Variovorax paradoxus: one gene and its partners. Each later gene encodes a partner of the first gene's protein in a complex. Links are inferred from orthologs where the notes say so. Each region holds a gene or a part of one and is shown in the gene's direction. Other genes may lie near its edges. The genes, in order: dnaX, holA, dnaN and QFZ47_RS26235.

The links.
Region 2: the proteins of dnaX (region 1) and holA are in contact, whole or in part, in a cryo-EM structure (PDB 8GIZ), measured with the Escherichia coli proteins. The link is inferred for Variovorax paradoxus from one-to-one orthologs.
Region 3: the proteins of dnaX (region 1) and dnaN are in contact, whole or in part, in a cryo-EM structure (PDB 8GIZ), measured with the Escherichia coli proteins. The link is inferred for Variovorax paradoxus from one-to-one orthologs.
Region 4: the proteins of dnaX (region 1) and QFZ47_RS26235 are in contact, whole or in part, in a cryo-EM structure (PDB 8GIZ), measured with the Escherichia coli proteins. The link is inferred for Variovorax paradoxus from one-to-one orthologs.

What each region holds. Positions count from the first base shown.
Region 1 is NZ_JAUSXL010000002.1:4,995,315-4,999,685, reverse strand. The notes cover bases 1-2,937. They hold dnaX (DNA polymerase III subunit gamma/tau), read left to right. Parts: upstream 1-509; coding sequence 510-2,366; downstream 2,367-2,937. Other genes in these bases: recR (recombination mediator RecR), read left to right, coding at 2,804-2,937; QFZ47_RS27295 (YbaB/EbfC family nucleoid-associated protein), read left to right, coding at 2,464-2,796; QFZ47_RS27310 (class I SAM-dependent methyltransferase), read left to right, coding at 1-156. In the rest of the region: more of recR, read left to right, coding at 2,938-3,394; QFZ47_RS27285 (MAPEG family protein), read left to right, coding at 3,443-3,835; QFZ47_RS27280 (ABC transporter substrate-binding protein), read left to right, coding at 4,005-4,371. UniProt on the Escherichia coli protein: Part of the beta sliding clamp loading complex, which hydrolyzes ATP to load the beta clamp onto primed DNA to form the DNA replication pre-initiation complex.
Region 2 is NZ_JAUSXL010000002.1:2,368,782-2,373,164, forward strand. The notes cover bases 913-3,861. They hold holA (DNA polymerase III subunit delta), read left to right. Parts: upstream 913-1,820; coding sequence 1,821-2,903; downstream 2,904-3,861. Other genes in these bases: leuS (leucine--tRNA ligase), read left to right, coding at 913-1,253; QFZ47_RS14870 (LPS-assembly lipoprotein LptE), read left to right, coding at 1,269-1,790; QFZ47_RS14880 (glutamate-5-semialdehyde dehydrogenase), read left to right, coding at 2,954-3,861. Also shown: more of leuS, read left to right, coding at 1-912; more of QFZ47_RS14880, read left to right, coding at 3,862-4,246; gshA (glutamate--cysteine ligase), read left to right, coding at 4,367-4,383. UniProt on the Escherichia coli protein: Part of the beta sliding clamp loading complex, which hydrolyzes ATP to load the beta clamp onto primed DNA to form the DNA replication pre-initiation complex.
Region 3 is NZ_JAUSXL010000002.1:1,898,710-1,902,989, forward strand. Bases 1-2,846 are described here. They hold dnaN (DNA polymerase III subunit beta), read left to right. Parts: upstream 1-793; coding sequence 794-1,900; downstream 1,901-2,846. Other genes in these bases: dnaA (chromosomal replication initiator protein DnaA), read left to right, coding at 1-706. UniProt on the Escherichia coli protein: Confers DNA tethering and processivity to DNA polymerases and other proteins. Acts as a clamp, forming a ring around DNA (a reaction catalyzed by the clamp-loading complex) which diffuses in an ATP-independent manner freely and bidirectionally along dsDNA.
Region 4 is NZ_JAUSXL010000002.1:4,771,660-4,776,093, reverse strand. What follows is about bases 432-3,431. They hold QFZ47_RS26235 (DNA polymerase III delta subunit-related protein), read left to right. Parts: upstream 432-1,421; coding sequence 1,422-2,441; downstream 2,442-3,431. Other genes in these bases: QFZ47_RS26225 (TatD family hydrolase), read left to right, coding at 2,939-3,431; QFZ47_RS26230 (PilZ domain-containing protein), read left to right, coding at 2,438-2,818; tmk (dTMP kinase), read left to right, coding at 766-1,425; mltG (endolytic transglycosylase MltG), read left to right, coding at 432-769. In the rest of the region: more of mltG, read left to right, coding at 1-431; more of QFZ47_RS26225, read left to right, coding at 3,432-3,748; QFZ47_RS26220 (ankyrin repeat domain-containing protein), read left to right, coding at 3,745-4,422. UniProt on the Escherichia coli protein: Part of the beta sliding clamp loading complex, which hydrolyzes ATP to load the beta clamp onto primed DNA to form the DNA replication pre-initiation complex.

The sequences.
Region 1 (4,371 bases):
GAGTCCTTCGGAGCGCTGCACCAGATGATGGTCGGGCTCGACGAGGCCGAGCGCGCGAGCACCTGGGATGCCATCGAAGAGGCGCTGCGACAGTTCGAAGGCAGCGAAGGCTTCGTCGGGCCGTGCGAGATGCTGGTCGGTGCCGGAAGCGCGTGAAGGTGGGAGCAGGGCTCGCAGCCCTTCTTTCAGCGCGTGAGTTCTTGCCTTGAGAACTCACGGCTTTTTGATGTTAGGTTGACGAGCCTTACCCCTGGCACTGACTACGCAGTTAGGGCTGCTTGGTTCCCCACCTGACCCGGTTGGCCACTTCACCATGCAGGGAGGCCCGTCAGCACTTATTGTAACCCCCCAGGCTGCGCGCACTTCGTGTCGCTTCGCCCACCCCCCTGCTGGGGGCGACACCAGAGGCCCGGCAAAGCCGGTTCCTCGGTGTCCCACGAAAAAGAGGGGGCCATTTTGATTGCGGGGTGAGGGCAAGAGGGGCCGCGGCGCCTTTTAGAATGCCCGCAATGTCTTATCTCGTGCTCGCTCGCAAGTTCCGTCCGAAAACCTTCGGTGAGATGGTTGGCCAGGGGCACGTGGTGCAGGCGCTCGAGAACGCGTTGACCACGCAGCGCCTGCATCACGCCTATCTTTTCACCGGGACGCGGGGCGTGGGCAAGACCACCGTCTCGCGCATTCTGGCCAAGTCGCTCAACTGCCAGGGCCCGGACGGGCAGGGCGGCATCACGGCCACGCCGTGCGGGGTGTGCCAGGCCTGCAAGGACATCGATTCGGGCCGCTTCGTCGACTACACCGAGCTCGACGCGGCATCGAACCGCGGCGTGGACGAGGTGCAGTCGCTGCTCGAACAGGCGGTCTACAAGCCGGTGCAGGGGCGCTTCAAGGTCTTCATGATCGACGAGGTGCATATGCTCACCAACACCGCGTTCAACGCGATGCTCAAGACGCTCGAAGAGCCGCCGGAGTACCTCAAGTTCGTTCTTGCCACCACCGATCCGCAGAAGGTGCCGGTCACGGTGCTGTCGCGCTGCCTGCAGTTCAACCTGCGGCCGATGGCGCCCGAGACGGTGCTGGAGCACCTGACGAGCGTGCTGCAGACCGAGCAGGTGCCGGCCGAGCCGCAGGCGCTGCGCCTGCTGGCGCGCGCGGCGCGCGGCTCGATGCGCGATGCGCTGTCGCTGACCGACCAGGCCATCGCGTTCGGCAACGGCGAACTGCTCGAAACCGGCGTGCGCCAGATGCTCGGCAGCGTCGACCGCGGCCATGTGTTCCAGCTGATCGAGGCGCTGGCGCAGGGCGACGGCAGGACGGTGGTCGACACCTCCGAGGCGCTGCGGCGCGACGGCATGTCGGCCGCTTCCACGCTGGAAGAAATGACCGCAGTGCTGCAGGCCATGGCCGTGCTGCAGGCTGTGCCCTCGCGGGCGGAGTCGGCCGATTCGGCCACCGACCCCGACGCGGCCGAGACGGCGCGCCTCGCGTCGCTGATGCCTGCCGACGAAACCCAGCTGCTCTACAGCCTGTGCCTGCACGGGCGCGGCGAGTTGGGCCTGGCGCCCGATGAGTACGCGGCGCTGACCATGGTGCTGTTGCGGCTATTGGCCTTCAAGCCTTCCAACGCGGCCGCTTCTTCGGCCTCCACGGAAAAAAAAACTCTGAATGAAGCCCGCCGGGCTGTTTCGGCCGCTGCGGTCGCAGCGCCGGCCCGGGTCGCGGCGGAGATCGCCGCAGCGCCGGTTTCGGTTTCGGCCGCTGCACCGGCGCCTCCAGCCATCCCGGCGCCCGCAGGCCAGCGTCTGGCCGTGGTCAGCGAACCCATGCGCCCGGGTGGGCCCAGGCCTTCCGCCGCGGCCGAGCCCTCGGCGCCTGCCGAGGCGCCCCGGGTGCTTGCTGTTCCCATGCGCGTGCAGCCGCCGCCGAGCCAGCGGGACGTGCCGCGGCCCGACGAGCAGCGCGGTCCGGCGCAGCCCATTCCACCGAGCGAGGACGGCGATTTCTGGCATGCCACGGTCACGCAGATGATCGCGGCCGAGAGCATCAACGCCCTGGCGCGCGAACTCGCACTGCAGTCGCAGCTGGTGGCGCGCGATGTCGACCAGTGGATACTTCGCGTGGAGCGCGAACTGCTCAACCAGCCTTCCGCCCGCGAAAAGCTCACGGATGCGTTGGCCGCGCTGGGCCATGGCGTGAAGCTCGCCATCGAGATCGGCGGCGTGGTCGACAGCCCCGCGCGCCGCAACAAGCAGGCGGCCGACGAGCGCCAGCGCGTGGCCGAGGAGGCCATTCGCAGCGATCCCGAAGTGCAGATGCTGATGCGCGAATTCGATGCGAAGATCGTGCCCGGAACACTGAAGCCGGCCTGACGCAACGCCACTGAAAACCCGTGCCGGCTCTTGCGGCATTCGGCATCGACCGCCATCTCTCTTATCCTTCCCCCATTCCAACCAATCAGGACCAACGATGTTCAACAAAGGACAACTGGCCGGCCTCATGAAGCAGGCGCAGGCAATGCAGGACAACCTCAAGAAGGCCCAGGAAGAACTGGCCACCATCGAGGTCGAAGGCGAGTCGGGCGCGGGCCTGGTCAAGGTCGTGATGACCTGCAAGCACGACGTCAAGCGCATCACCATCGACCCGAGCCTGCTGGCCGACGACAAGGACATGCTCGAAGACCTCGTGGCTGCCGCCTTCAACGCCGCGGTGCGCAAGGCCGAGGAAACCAGCGAGCAGAAGATGGGCAAGCTCACCGCAGGCATGCCGGGCCTCCCGCCCGGCATGAAGCTGCCGTTCTGAGCCATTGATGGCCGACGCCAGTTCGCTCGACGCGTTGGTCGATGCGCTGCGCCGCCTGCCCGGTGTCGGCGTCAAGTCGGCCTCGCGCATGGCGTTCCACTTGCTGCAGCACGACCGCGAGGGCGCGCAGCTGCTTGCGCGCGCATTGCAGCAGGCGGCTGGCAACGTGCGGCATTGCGAGCGCTGCAACACCTTCACCGAAGCGCCGGTCTGCCACGTGTGCCTCGACACGCGCCGCGACGCGAGCAAGCTTTGTGTGGTCGAAACGCCCGCGGACCAGGCCGCGCTCGAGCGCACCGGGGTTTTTCGCGGCTACTACTTCGTGCTGATGGGCAAGCTCAGCCCGCTCGACGGCATCGGGCCCAAGGACATCGGCCTGCAGAAGCTCTTCGACCGCGCGCTCGACGGCACCGTGAGCGAAGTCATCCTGGCCACCAACTTCACGGCAGAGGGCGAAGCCACCGCGCATGTGATCGGCGAAGCGCTCAGGCAGCGCGGCCTCAACGTGACGCGCCTCGCGCGCGGCGTGCCTGCCGGCAGCGAACTCGAATACGTGGATCTCGGCACCATCGCGCATGCCCTGGTAGACCGCCGATAGCGTGCAGCGGCCGCTGCAGCCGCTCTGCCGAACGGAGACAACATTCCAATGACTTTTTCCCTGCTCACCATCGCCTACTGGTGCGTGTTCATCGCCTGCGGCCTGCCGTATCTCGCGGCATGGGTCGCCAAGGCCGGCAGCTTCGGCCCGCGAGACAACGTGCAGCCGCGCGACTGGGCCGCAAGGCAGAGCGGCTGGCGCGCGCGCGCCAACTGCGCGCAAGCCAACAGCTTCGAAGGCCTTCCGTTCTTCATCGGCGCGGTGATCATCGCGCATCAGCTCGGCGCCAACCAGGCGCGGCTCGACATGCTGGCCGCGGCCTATGTCGTATTGCGGGTGGCCTATATCGCGCTCTACATCAAGGGCATCGGCTCCGCGCGCAGCGCGGTCTGGGCGCTCGGTTTCCTGGTCAATATCGCCATTCTTTTTCTCGCGCGATAAGCGCGCAAACAGCCTCTGCGGCGCCCCGCCACAGGCCGTTCGGCACAGGCCGCGCGGAGGTCTTCATGCTTACGTGGAAACCCGCACGGGATGACCCCGATGCAGGCAACAGGGGCGCACCCCTAAGCTCGATCGGGTTCACAGAATCAAGAGCCCGCAGGATCGCTCCATGCTCCACCGCAGAACCCTCATGACAGTCTCCGCAGTCGCTGCAGCAACGATTGCGCTGCCGCGGGTCTTTGCGCAAGCCAAGCTCGAGAAGACGAAGATTTCCATCGCAGTGGGGGGCAAGGCGGCGTTCTACTATTTGCCGCTCACCATTTCCGAGCAGCTCGGTTATTTCAAGGCCGAGGGCCTCGATGTCGAGATCTCCGATTTCGCCGGCGGCGCACGCGCGCTGCAGGCCGTGGTGGGCGGTTCGGCGGACGTGTGCTCCGGCGCCTACGAGCACACCATCAACCTGCAGGCCAAGAACCAGTTCTTCCAGGCCTTCGTGCTGCAGGGCCGCGCACCGCAGATCGCGGTGGGCGTCTCGA
Region 2 (4,383 bases), 2.6 Mb from region 1 along the record:
AGAAGGACCTGCCCGTGGTGCTGCCGACCGATTGCGTGCCCGACGGTTCCGGCAATCCGCTCGCCAAGCACGAAGGCTTCCATGCCGGCGTCGTCTGCCCGGTCTGCGGCAAGCCCGCGCGGCGCGAGACCGACACCATGGACACCTTCGTCGACAGCTCGTGGTACTTCATGCGCTACTGCGATCCGAAGAACGACCAGGCCATGGTGGCCGAGGGCGCCGACTACTGGATGCCGATGGACCAGTACATCGGCGGCATCGAGCATGCGATTCTTCACCTGCTGTACGCGCGCTTCTGGACCAAGGTCATGCGCGACCTGGGTCTGGTGAAGGTCGACGAGCCCTTCAGCAAGCTGCTCACGCAGGGCATGGTGCTCAACCACATCTACTACCACCGCGACGAGCGGGGCGGCAAGAACTACCACCCGCCGCTGGAGGTCACGCCCACGCTCGACGCGCAGGGCCGCATCGTCGGCGGCACCACCGCGGACGGCACCAAGGTCGAATACGGCGGCGTCGGCAAGATGGGCAAGAGCGAACGCAACGGCGTCGACCCGCAGGACCTGATCGAGAAGTACGGCGCCGACACCGCGCGCCTCTACACCATGTTCACCGCGCCGCCCGAAGCCACGCTCGAGTGGAACGACGCGGCCGTCGAAGGCAGCTACCGCTTCCTGCGCCGGGTCTGGAATTTCGGCGTCGCGCAGGCCGACGTGCAGCCGGCGGCGATCGCCGGGCAGGCCTTCGGCAAGGCCGCGCAGGCGCTGCGCCGCGAGGTGCATACCGTGCTGCGCCAGGTCGACTACGACTACCAGCGCATGCAATACAACACGGTGGTGTCGGGCGCAATGAAGCTGCTCAATGCGCTCGAAGGCTTCAAGCCTGACGGCAGCGCCGGCGACACGGCCGCGCTGCGCGAAGGCTTCGGCATCCTGCTGCGCTGCCTGTATCCGGCCACGCCGCACATCACGCACCAGCTCTGGCAGCAGCTCGGCTACGACAAGGAGCTGGGCGATCTGCTCGACGCGCCCTGGCCGGTGGTCGATGTAGGCGCGCTCGAGCAGGACGAGATCGAGCTCATGCTCCAGGTCAACGGCAAGCTGCGCGGCGCGCTGCGCGTGCCGGCCGGCGCCTCCAAGGCCGAGATCGAAGCGCTCGCGCTTTCCTGCGACGACTTCGTCAAGTTCGCCGAAGGCGCGCCGGCCAAGCGCGTCATCGTGGTTCCCGGCCGGCTGGTCAACGTGGTCATCTGAACGAACGACAGAAGCATGAACAATCGCAACGCCCCGCTGCCGCGCCGCGGCTTTCTCCTGGGTCTTGCCGCGGCGGGCGCCAGCCTGGGCCTGGCCGGCTGCGGATTCGAACTGCGCAAGGCGCCGGTGTTCGCGTTCAAGACGCTGTCGGTGTCGGGCAATTCGGAACTGATCAACCGGCTGCGGCGCGAAATGCGGGCCGCCGGCACGGTCACGCTGGTGCCGCCCGAGCAGGCCCAGACCGCCGACGCGATCCTCGAGATCCTCGGCGAGAACCGCGACCGCATCGTGATCTCGACCAATTCGGCGGGCCTGCTGCGCGAGCTGCAGCTGCAGCTGCGCGTTCGCTTCAGCCTGCGCACGCCGGGCGGCAAGATGCTGCTGGCGCCCACCGAGGTGTCGCAGACGCGCGACCTGAGCTTCAACGAAACCAACGCGCTCGCCAAGGAAGGCGAGGCCGAGCTGCTCTACCGCGACATGCAGGCCGACATCGCGCAGCAGCTGATGCGCCGCCTCGCGGCCGTCAAGGAACTCTAGGCTCGAGCCCACGCCGGCCGCTTTCCATCCATGCAACTTGCCAGCGCCCAACTGGGCTCCCATCTGCAGAAGGGGCTGAAGCCTCTCTACACGATCCACGGCGACGAGCCGCTGCTCGCGCAGGAGGCGGCGGACGCCATCCGCGCCGCGGCGCGCCTGCAAGGCTATACGGAGCGCAGCTCGTACACCGCGGCCGGCGCGCACTTCGACTGGAGCGCGGTGCTTGCGGCGGGCGGCTCGCTCTCGCTGTTTGCCGACAAGCAGATCGTCGAGATCCGCATTCCCTCGGGCAAGCCCGGCAAGGACGGCAGCACGGCGCTGCAGCAGCTGGCCGAGGGCGCGCCCGGCAACGACAGCACGCTCACGCTGGTGATGCTGCCGCGGCTGGACAAGGCCACGCGCACCGGCGCCTGGTTCTCGGCGCTCGAGAACAACGGCGTGAGCCTGCAGGTCGATCCGATCGAACGCGCCGCGCTGCCGCAGTGGATTGCGCAGCGCCTCGGGCTCCAGGGCCAGCGCGTGATGCCCGGCGACGAAGGCCAGCGCACGCTGCAGTTCTTTGCCGACCGCGTCGAAGGCAACCTGCTCGCCGCGCATCAGGAAATCCAGAAGCTCGCCCTGCTGCATCCGGCGGGCGAGCTGAGCTGGGAGCAGGTCGAAGGCGCCGTCAACAACGTGGCGCGCTACGACGTCTTCAAGCTCTCCGAGGCCGTGCTGGCCGGCAACCCGCAGCGCGTGGCGCGCATGCTCGACGGCCTGCAGGCCGAGGGCGAGGCCGAGGTGCTGGTGCACTACACGATCGCCGAGGACATTCGCGCCCTCAAGCGCGTGAAGGACGCCATGGCCGCGGGCCGGCCGCTGCCCATGGCGCTGCGCGAGAACCGCATCTGGGGCCCGCGCGAGCGCGCCTTCGAACGCGTGCTGCCCCGGCTCGACGACCGCATGCTGGCCCGGCTGCTGCGCGCGGCCCATGTGGTGGACGGCATCTGCAAGGGCCTGAAGCAGCCCGACTGGCCCGCCAGCAGTTGGCAGGCCCTGCAGCGCCTGGCGCTGATGCTGTGCCGCGCCTGCAGCAGCGCTGCGCTTGCTCCCTCTCCCTCCGGGAGAGGGTAGGGGTGAGGGCGCAAAGCCCGGGGTTGATCCAAATGCAGGAAAATGCCGGCATGAACGCGTTCAACGTCAGCGAGCACATGCAGACCCTCGGCCTGCAGGCAAAAACCGCCGCATTCCTCATGGCCCGTGCGGATGCAGCTACCAAAAACAGAGCATTGAAGGCGCTGGCCAAGCGCCTGCGCGAAGCCGGCCCTGGCTTGGCCGAGGCCAACCAGAAGGATCTGGCGCGCGCCACGGCCGCCGGGCTTTCGGCGCCGATGGTCGACCGCCTCAAGCTCACGCCCAAGGTCATCGAGACCGTGGCCCTGGGCTGCGAGCAACTCGCCGGCATGGCCGACGTGATCGGCGAGATCATCGGCATGAAGCAGCAGCCCAGCGGCATCCGCGTGGGCCAGATGCGCGTGCCGATCGGCGTCTTCGGCATGATCTACGAGAGCCGCCCCAACGTGACCATCGAGGCCGCGAGCCTGGCCATCAAGAGCGGCAACGCCGCGATCCTGCGCGGCGGCTCGGAGGCGATCGAGTCGAACAAGGCGCTGGCGCTGCTGGTGTCCGGCGCGCTGGCCGAGGCCGGCCTGCCGGTCGATGCGGTGCAGCTGGTGCAGACCACCGACCGCGAAGCCGTGGGCCAGCTCATCGCGATGCCCGAGTTCGTGGACGTGATCATCCCGCGCGGCGGCAAGGGCCTGATCGAGCGCATCAGCCGCGATGCCAAGGTGCCGGTCATCAAGCACCTGGACGGCAACTGCCACGTCTATGTGGACGACACGGCCGAGTTCGAAATGGCGCTGCGCATCGTCGACAACGCCAAGACGCAGAAATACAGCCCCTGCAATGCGGCCGAAGGCCTGCTGGTGTCGGCCGCGGTGGCGGAAGACTTCCTGCCCCGCATCGCCGCGATCTTCGCGGCCAAGGGCGTGGAAATGCGCTGCGACCCGGCGGCGGCCCGGATCCTGCGCGCGGATGAAACCCTCGGTTCCGGCGCAAGGGTCGTCGATGCGGTCGAGTCCGACTGGTCCGAGGAATACCTTGCCGCCGTGATCAGCATCAAGGTGGTCGAAGGGGTCGACGAGGCCATTGCGCACATCAACCGCTATTCGAGCCACCACACCGACGCCATCGTCACGCGCGACCATGTGCATGCGCAGCGTTTCCTGCGCGAGGTCGATTCGGCCAGCGTCATGGTCAATGCGAGCACCCGCTTCGCGGACGGTTTCGAGTTTGGCCTGGGGGCGGAAATCGGCATCAGCACTGACAAGTTCCATGCGCGCGGGCCGGTCGGCATCGAAGGGCTGACCTCGCTCAAGTACGTGGTGCTGGGGCAGGGCGAAGTGCGCAGCTGACGCGCCGGAAGGGGGCGGACTGAACCAAGTCCGCTCTACGTAGTCTTGTCATTGGGGCGGCCACCCCCAAATCCTACAATTCCGCTCTACCTTCAAGTACAAATCCAATAAGGCCGCCGCATGGTTCCGCATCTCGT
Region 3 (4,280 bases), 3.1 Mb from region 1 along the record:
GATCGACGATGTGCAGTTCTTCGCCAATAAAGACCGCACGCAGGAAGAATTCTTCAATGCGTTCGAGGCCCTGCTGGCCAAGAAGTCGCACATCGTGATGACCAGCGACACCTATCCGAAGGGCCTGGCCGACATCCACGAGCGCCTGGTGTCGCGCTTCGATTCGGGCCTCACGGTGGCCATCGAACCGCCCGAGCTCGAAATGCGCGTGGCCATCCTGATCAACAAGGCCCGCGCCGAATCGGCCGAGATGCCCGAGGAAGTGGCCTTCTTCGTCGCCAAGAACGTGCGCTCCAACGTGCGCGAGCTCGAAGGCGCGCTGCGCAAGATCCTGGCCTACTCGCGCTTCAACCAGAAGGAAATCTCGATCGCCCTGGCGCGCGAGGCGCTGCGCGACCTGCTGTCGATCCAGAATCGGCAGATCTCGGTCGAGAATATCCAGAAGACGGTGGCCGACTATTACAAGATCAAGGTCGCCGACATGTACAGCAAGAAGCGCCCGGCCAGCATTGCGCGGCCGCGGCAGATCGCGATGTACCTGGCCAAGGAGCTCACGCAGAAGAGCCTGCCCGAAATCGGCGAGCTGTTCGGCGGGCGCGATCACACGACGGTGCTGCACGCGGTGCGCAAGATCTCGGGCGAGCGCCAGCAGCTCACCGAGCTCAACCAGCAGCTGCACGTCCTCGAGCAGACGCTTAAGGGCTGATCGCATGTCATCCAAAATGCCCCTCGCAACAGCGGAGAATGGCGTCTCACTGGCGGATTCAAAGAGATAAGAGAAGAGGAAGAAGACATGATCGTTTTGAAGGCAACCCAGGACAAGGTCCTCGCCGCGCTGCAATCGGTGGCGGGCATCGTCGAGCGGCGTCACACCTTGCCGATCCTGGCCAACGTGCTGATCCGCAAGACCGGCGGCCAGCTGCAGCTGACCACCAGCGACCTCGAGATCCAGATCCGCACCACGGCCGAACTCGGCGGCGATGAAGGCAACTTCACCACCACCATCGGCGCGCGCAAGCTGATCGACATCCTGCGCACCATGCCGGCCGACCAGACCGTTAGCCTCGAATCGAGCGCCAGCAAGCTGGTGCTCAAGGGCGGCAAGAGCCGCTTCACGCTGCAGTCGCTGCCGGCCGAGGACTTTCCGCTGGTGCAGGAGGCCGCCAACTTCGGCCCCGTGTTCAGCGTGCCGCAAAAGACGCTGAAGGACCTGCTCTCGCAGGTTTCGTTTGCGATGGCCGTGCACGACATCCGCTATTACCTGAACGGCATCCTGTTCGTGGCCGAGGGCAAGCAGCTGAGCCTGGTGGCCACCGACGGCCACCGGTTGGCGTTCTCGTCGGCCACGCTCGACGTCGAAGTGCCGCGCCAGGAAGTCATTCTTCCGCGCAAGACCGTGCTCGAGATGCAGCGCCTCTTGTCGGACGCCGAAGGCGCCATCGAGATGCAGTTTGCGAACAACCAGGCCAAGTTCAGCTTCGGCGGCATGGAGTTCGTCACCAAGCTGGTCGAGGGCAAGTTCCCCGACTACAACCGCGTGATTCCCAAGAACCACAAGAACAGCGTCACGCTGGGCCGCGCGCCGCTTTTGGCCAGCCTGCAGCGCACCGCCATCCTGACGAGCGAAAAGTTCAAGGGCGTGCGCCTGAACATCGAGCCCGGCACGCTGCGCATCGCATCGAACAACGCCGAGCAGGAAGAGGCGCAGGACGAGCTGGACATCGACTACGGCGGCGACGCCATCGAGATCGGCTTCAACGTGACCTACCTGATCGACGCGCTGTCCAACATGGGCCAGGACATGGTCAAGCTGGACCTGGCCGACTCCAACAGCTCGGCCCTGTTGACCATCCCCGAGAACGCATCCTTCAAGTATGTCGTGATGCCGATGCGAATCTAGAAGACAGAAAACACAGCGCCTTGCGCAGACAGCCCGCGGCCCTCCGCGGGTTTGCGCTTTCAAGAGGCGGCGAAATGAGCTTTTGAGAGCCCGAAAAATCACGTGAATGCCGTGAGCGATAGAGGAATATCCGAATGAGTGCCGAAGAAAACAAGCCCGAAGTACCCCACACCGAGCCGGTCTACACGCCCGAGATCGAGAGTGCGGTGCCGATCGAGATCACGCCCGCCGACACCAGCTACGGCGAAGGCTCGATCACGATCCTCGAAGGGCTCGAGGCGGTGCGCAAGCGCCCTGGCATGTACATCGGCGATACCTCCGACGGCACGGGCCTGCACCACCTGGTGTTCGAAGTGGTCGACAACTCCATCGACGAGGCGTTGGCCGGCCACTGCGACGACATCGTCGTCACCATCCACAGCGACAACTCGATTTCCGTCACCGACAACGGCCGCGGCATTCCCACCGGCGTGAAGATGGACGACAAGCACGAGCCCAAGCGTTCGGCCGCTGAAATCGCGCTCACCGAGCTGCATGCCGGCGGCAAGTTCAACCAGAACAGCTACAAGGTGTCGGGTGGCCTGCACGGCGTGGGCGTGAGCTGCGTGAACGCGCTGAGCGTGAAGCTGCGCCTCATCGTGCGCCGCGAAGGCAAGATCCACGAGCTCGAGTTCAGCCGCGGCTTCGTGCAGAACCGTTTGCTCGAGACCGTGAACGGCTTCGAGGTCTCGCCGATGAAGATCATCGGTGACACCGACAAGCGCGGCACCGAGGTGCACTTCCTGCCCGACACCGAGATCTTCAAGGAAAACGCCGATTTCCATTACGAAATCCTGAGCAAGCGCCTGCGCGAGCTGAGCTTCCTGAACAACGGTGTGCGCATCCGCCTGCTCGACGAACGCACCGGCAAGGAAGACGACTTCTCGGGCACCGGCGGCGTGCGCGGCTTCGTGGAGTTCATCAACAAGGGCAAGACCGTCCTGCATCCGAACTCGTTCTATGCCGCTGGCGAAAAGCCGGCCGACACCTACGGCGGCATCCCGGGCACGCACATCGGCGTCGAAGTGGCGATGCAGTGGAACAGCGGCTACAACGAGCAGGTGCTGTGCTTCACCAACAACATTCCGCAGCGTGACGGCGGCACCCACCTCACGGGCCTGCGCGCCGCGATGACCCGCGTCATCAACAAGTACATCGAAGAAAACGAGTTCGCCAAGAAGGCGAAGGTCGAAGTCACCGGCGACGACATGCGCGAAGGCCTGTGCTGCGTGCTGAGCGTGAAGGTGCCCGAGCCCAAGTTCTCGAGCCAGACCAAGGACAAGCTGGTGTCCAGCGAAGTGCGCGCGCCGGTGGAAGACATCGTCGGCCGCCTCCTGACCGATTACCTGCAGGAGCGCCCGAACGACGCCAAGATCATCTGCGGCAAGATCGTCGAAGCCGCCCGTGCCCGCGAAGCCGCCCGCAAGGCGCGCGAAATGACGCGCCGCAAGGGCGTGCTCGACGGCATGGGCCTGCCCGGCAAGCTGGCCGACTGCCAGGAAAAGGACCCCGCGCTGTGCGAGGTCTACCTGGTGGAGGGCGACTCCGCCGGCGGTTCCGCCAAGCAGGGCCGCGACCGGAAGTTCCAGGCCATCCTGCCGCTGCGCGGCAAGATCCTGAACGTGGAAAAGGCGCGCTACGAGAAGCTGCTCACCAGCAACGAAATCCTCACGATGATCACGGCGCTGGGCACCGGCATCGGCCGCGCGGGCGCCACCAGCGCGGGCGGCGGCGCCGACGACTTCAACGTCGCCAAGCTGCGCTACCACCGCATCATCATCATGACCGACGCCGACGTCGACGGCGCCCACATCCGCACGCTGCTGCTCACCTTCTTCTACCGGGCAGATGCCGGAGCTGGTCGAGCGCGGCCATATCTACATCGCGCAGCCGCCGCTGTACAAGGTGAAGGTCGGCAAGGAAGAGCAGTACCTGAAGGACGGCCCTGCGCTGGATGCCTTCCTGCTCAAGGTGGCGCTGAAGGATGCGAGCATCGAGACCGGCGGCCCGAACTCGACCACCCTCGCCGGCGACACCCTGGCCGAGCTCGCGCGCAAGCACCAGCTGGCCGAGGCCGTGATCGCGCGGCTGCGCAACTTCATGGATGCCGAAGCCCTGCGCGCCATTGCCGACGGCGTGGCGCTCGACCTCGACACCACGCCCGCGGCCGAAGCCTCGGCCGTGGCGCTGCAGGCCAAGCTGCGCGAGCTCAACACCACCGGCGTACCGGCCGAGGTGAGCAGCGAGTTCGACGCCCGCACCGACAAGCCGCTCTTGCGCATCAGCCGCCGCCACCACGGCAACATCAAGAGCAGCGTGCTCACGCAGGACTTCGTGCACG
Region 4 (4,434 bases), 220 kb from region 1 along the record:
CGAACTGGAGCGCGGCATCACGCCCAAGATGCTGCTCAACGTGCTGGTGCGCGGCGAGGAAGCCACGCGCAGCCTGGTGCTGGTCGAAGGCTGGAACATCCGGCAGGTGCGCGCCGCGCTCGCCAAGGCCGACCAACTCAAGCCCGAGACCGTCGGCCTGCCCGACGATGCCCTGATGGCCAAACTGGGCCGGCCCGGCGTGCATCCCGAAGGCCGCTTCTTCCCCGACACCTACACCTACTCGAAGGGCTCGACCGACGTCGCGCTGCTGCAGCGTGCCATGCGGGCCATGGACAAGAAGCTCGAAGCCGCGTGGGCCGCCAGGGCGGCCGATTTGCCGATCCAATCGGCGGATCAGGCGCTTATCCTGGCCAGCATTGTCGAAAAGGAGACAGGAAAAGCCAAGGACCGCTCCGAGATCGCCGCCGTTTTCGTCAACCGGCTGCGCGCCGGCATGCCGCTGCAAACCGACCCGACCGTGATCTACGGCCTGGGCACCGCGTTCGACGGCAACCTTCGCAAGAAAGACCTGCTGGCCGACACCCCCTGGAACACCTACACGCGCGGCGGCCTGCCGCCCACGCCCATCGCCATGCCGGGCAAGGCGGCGCTGCTGGCGGCGGTGCAGCCGGCGCAAAGCAAGTCGCTGTACTTCGTTTCGCGCGGCGACGGCACCAGCCAGTTCAGCAGTTCGCTCGACGACCACAACCGCGCGGTCAACCGCTACCAGCGCGGCGGCGGCGAACCCAAACCGAAAGTTGCGCAATGAGTGAGGGCCTGTTTCTGACGCTCGAGGGCATCGATGGCGCCGGCAAGTCGAGCCATCTCGACGCCATGGAGGCGCTTTTCAAGGCCCGCGGCCGCACGGTCGTGCGCACGCGCGAGCCCGGCGGCACACCGCTGGCCGAAACCCTGCGCGTGCTGATCCTCGAGCAGCCGATGGACCCGCTGACCGAATCGCTCCTGGTGTTCGCGGCGCGGCGGGACCACGTGGTGCGGGTGATAGAGCCGGCGCTGGCACGCGGCGACGTGGTGCTGTGCGACCGTTTCACCGACGCCACCTTTGCCTACCAGGGCGCGGGCCGCGATTTCGATACGCAGGTGCTGTCGACGCTGGAGCAATGGGTGCAGGGGGGCAGGGGAGCGGCAGGGCTGCTTCAGCCTCACGTCACGCTCTGGTTCGACCTGGCGCCCGAGATCGCCGCCCAGCGCCTGGCGGGAGCCCGCCTGCCCGACAAGTTCGAGTCCCAGCCGGTCGAATTCTTCCGGCGCGTCGCGGCGGGCTACGCGGCTCGCGCGGCGGCCGATGCGCGGCGTTTCGTGCGCATCGACGCCAGCCAGACGCGCGACCAGGTCTGGCAGCAGGTCGAGACGGCGCTTGTCGCACGCGGCGCGCTGGCACCCGCAAGCGGAGCGGCACGATGAGCACGCCGGCGCTTTCGCCCTGGCTGCATCGGCCGCTCGCGGAGCTCCTGCGCCAGCGCGGCCATGCCTGGCTGCTGCAGGGGCCCTCGGGCCTGGGCCAATACGAACTCGCGCTGGCGCTTGCCGCCGCCTGGCTGTGCGAACAGCCCAAGGAGGAGGGCGGCACCGCCTGCGGCCATTGCCCGAGCTGCCATGCCATCGAGGTGCGGACCCACGCCGACCTTTGCGTGCTGATGCCCGAGGTCGCCATGCAGGAACTGGGCTGGCCGCTCGACGAAAAGGCGCAGGCCGACATCGACGACAAGAAGCGCAAACCCAGCCGCGAGATCCGCGTCGAGGCCATGCGCGATGCGGTCGGCTTTGCCCAGCGCACCAGCGCCCGCGGCCGCGGCAAGGTGGTGCTGGTGTATCCGGCCGAGCGCATGAACACCATCACCGCCAATGCGCTGCTCAAGACGCTCGAGGAGCCGGTCGGCGATGTCCGCTTTGTGCTGGCCAGCGAGGCGGCCTGGCAATTGCTGCCGACCATCCGCAGCCGCTGCCTGGGCTTCACGCTGCCCTGGCCCGGGACGGCCGAAGCCGAAGCCTGGCTGGCCGCGCAGGACGTGCCCGCCGCAGATGCCACCGCATTGCTGCGCGCCGCCGGCGGGCGGCCCAGCGATGCCTTGCGGCTCGCGCGCTCCGGCCAGTCGCCCAAGGCCTGGTCGCTGCTGCCCAAGGCCGTTTCGCGCGGCGACGTGGCCGCCCTTGCGGACCAGTCGCCATCGCAGGCCATCGGCTCGCTGCAGAAGCTCTGCCACGACCTGATGGCCGTTGGCAACGGCGCCGCGCCGCGTTTCTTCGAGGCCGCCGACCTGCCGCCCGCCGTGCCTTCGCACCTGGCGCTGGCGCGCTGGTCGAAGTCGCTCGCGAACGCGGCCCGAACCGCCGAACATCCCTACAACCCGGGCCTGATGCTGGAAGCGCTTGTGAGCGAAGCGCGAACCACCCTAAACTCTGCTGCTCGCCGCCCATGAACCAACCAGCCGCATCCGCACCCGCCGCCCCGGCGCCTCAACGGCCGAGCGTGATCCAGCTCGCCATCAAGGAAAAGGGCGCGCTCTATGCCGCCTACATTCCGCTCTTTGCCGAAGGCGGCATCTTCATTCCGACCTCGCGCGAATACCGCCTGGGCGACGATGTCTACGTGCTGCTGACGCTCCCCGAAGACCCGCAGCGCTACCCGGTGGCTGGCAAGGTCGCATGGATCACGCCGCAGCGCGCCGCGGGCAACCGGGCACCGGGCGTGGGCATCCGTTTTCCGTCGGACGAAAAATCGCGCCAGCTCAAGGCCCGCATCGAAGCGGCGCTCGGCGGTTCGATGGCCTCCGACCGCCCGACACAGACTATCTAGGCTCGCCCCCAGGCTGCGCGCACTTCGTGTCGCTACGCCCACCCCCTACCGGGGGCGACACCAGAGGCCCGGCAAAGCCGGTTCCTCGGTGTCCCTGGCATAAGCCAGACAATCAGCGCCATGTTCACCGATTCCCACTGCCACCTCACTTTCCCTGAATTCGCGGACCAGATGCCGCAAATCCGCGCCGCCATGGCCGAGGCGCAGGTCGATCGGGCCTTGTGCATCTGCACCAAGCTCGAGGAGTTCGACGATGTGCAGGCGCTGGCCGCGCGCTACGACAACTTCTGGGCCAGCGTCGGCGTGCATCCCGACAACGAGGACATCGCCGAACCCACGGTGGACGACCTGGTGCGCCGCGCGGCCTTGCCCCGCGTGGTGGCCATCGGCGAAACCGGGCTCGACTACTACCAGATGGAAGAACGCAAGGGCGGGCGCAGCATTGCCGACATGGAATGGCAGCGCGACCGCTTCCGCGTGCACATCCGCGCCGCGCAGCAAACCCGCATGCCCCTGATCATCCACACGCGCGAAGCCTCGGCCGACACGCTGGCGATACTCAAGGAGGAGGGCGAGGACGGCTCCGGCAACGCTGCGGGCGGCGTGTTCCATTGCTTCACCGAAACCGCCGAAGTGGCCCGAGCGGCGCTCGACCTGGGCTTCTATATTTCCTTTTCCGGCATCCTGACCTTCAAGAAGGCGCAGGACCTGCGCGACGTGGCGGCCTTCGTGCCGCTCGACCGCATGCTGATCGAAACCGACAGCCCCTATCTGGCACCCGTGCCGTACCGCGGCAAGACCAACAATCCGTCGTACGTGCCGTACGTCGCCAGGCAGATCGCCGAACTGCGCGGGCTGCCGCTCGAAGAGATTGCGCGAGCCACGAGCGACAATTTTGAAACGCTGTTCAACGCGATAAAAACCAAATGAAGAAATGCATTAAGAAGTTTCTGTATCTTATTGTCGTAGCAGCAACTTTTATCGCGCATGCCGGTTCGTTCGAAGACTTCTTCCGGGCTGTGCGCGGCGACAATGCCAGCGGCGTGCGCACCCTGCTGAACCGCGGCTTCGACCCCAACACGCGCGATGAGCACGGCCAGACCGGCCTGATCATCGCCTTGCGCGAACCATCGCCCAAGGTCGCACAGGTGCTGCTCGAATCGCCGCAGACCGATGTCGACCTGGCCAACGCCAAGGACGAAACCCCGCTGATGCTGGCCGCCATCAAAGGCCAGCAGGAACTGGTCGCCCAGCTGCTCAAGCGCGACGCCGCCGTCAACAAGACCGGCTGGACGCCGCTGCATTACGCCGCCAGCAGCGGCCAGCTGAGCATCATGAAAGTGCTGCTCGACAACTACGCCTTTATCGATGCGCAATCGCCCAACGGCACCACGCCGCTCATGATGGCCGCGATGTACGGCTCGACCGAGGCCGTGAAGCTTTTGCTGGCCGAAGGCGCGGACACCACGATGAAGAACCAGCTCGGCATGACGGCCGTCGACTTCGCGACCAAGGCCAACCGCCCGGAAGCCGCGCAGTTGATCGCGGCGGCGGCCGACACCAAGGCTGCCCCGAAGGCGATCCCGAAGGATGGCAAATGGTGACGCCGGCGGGTT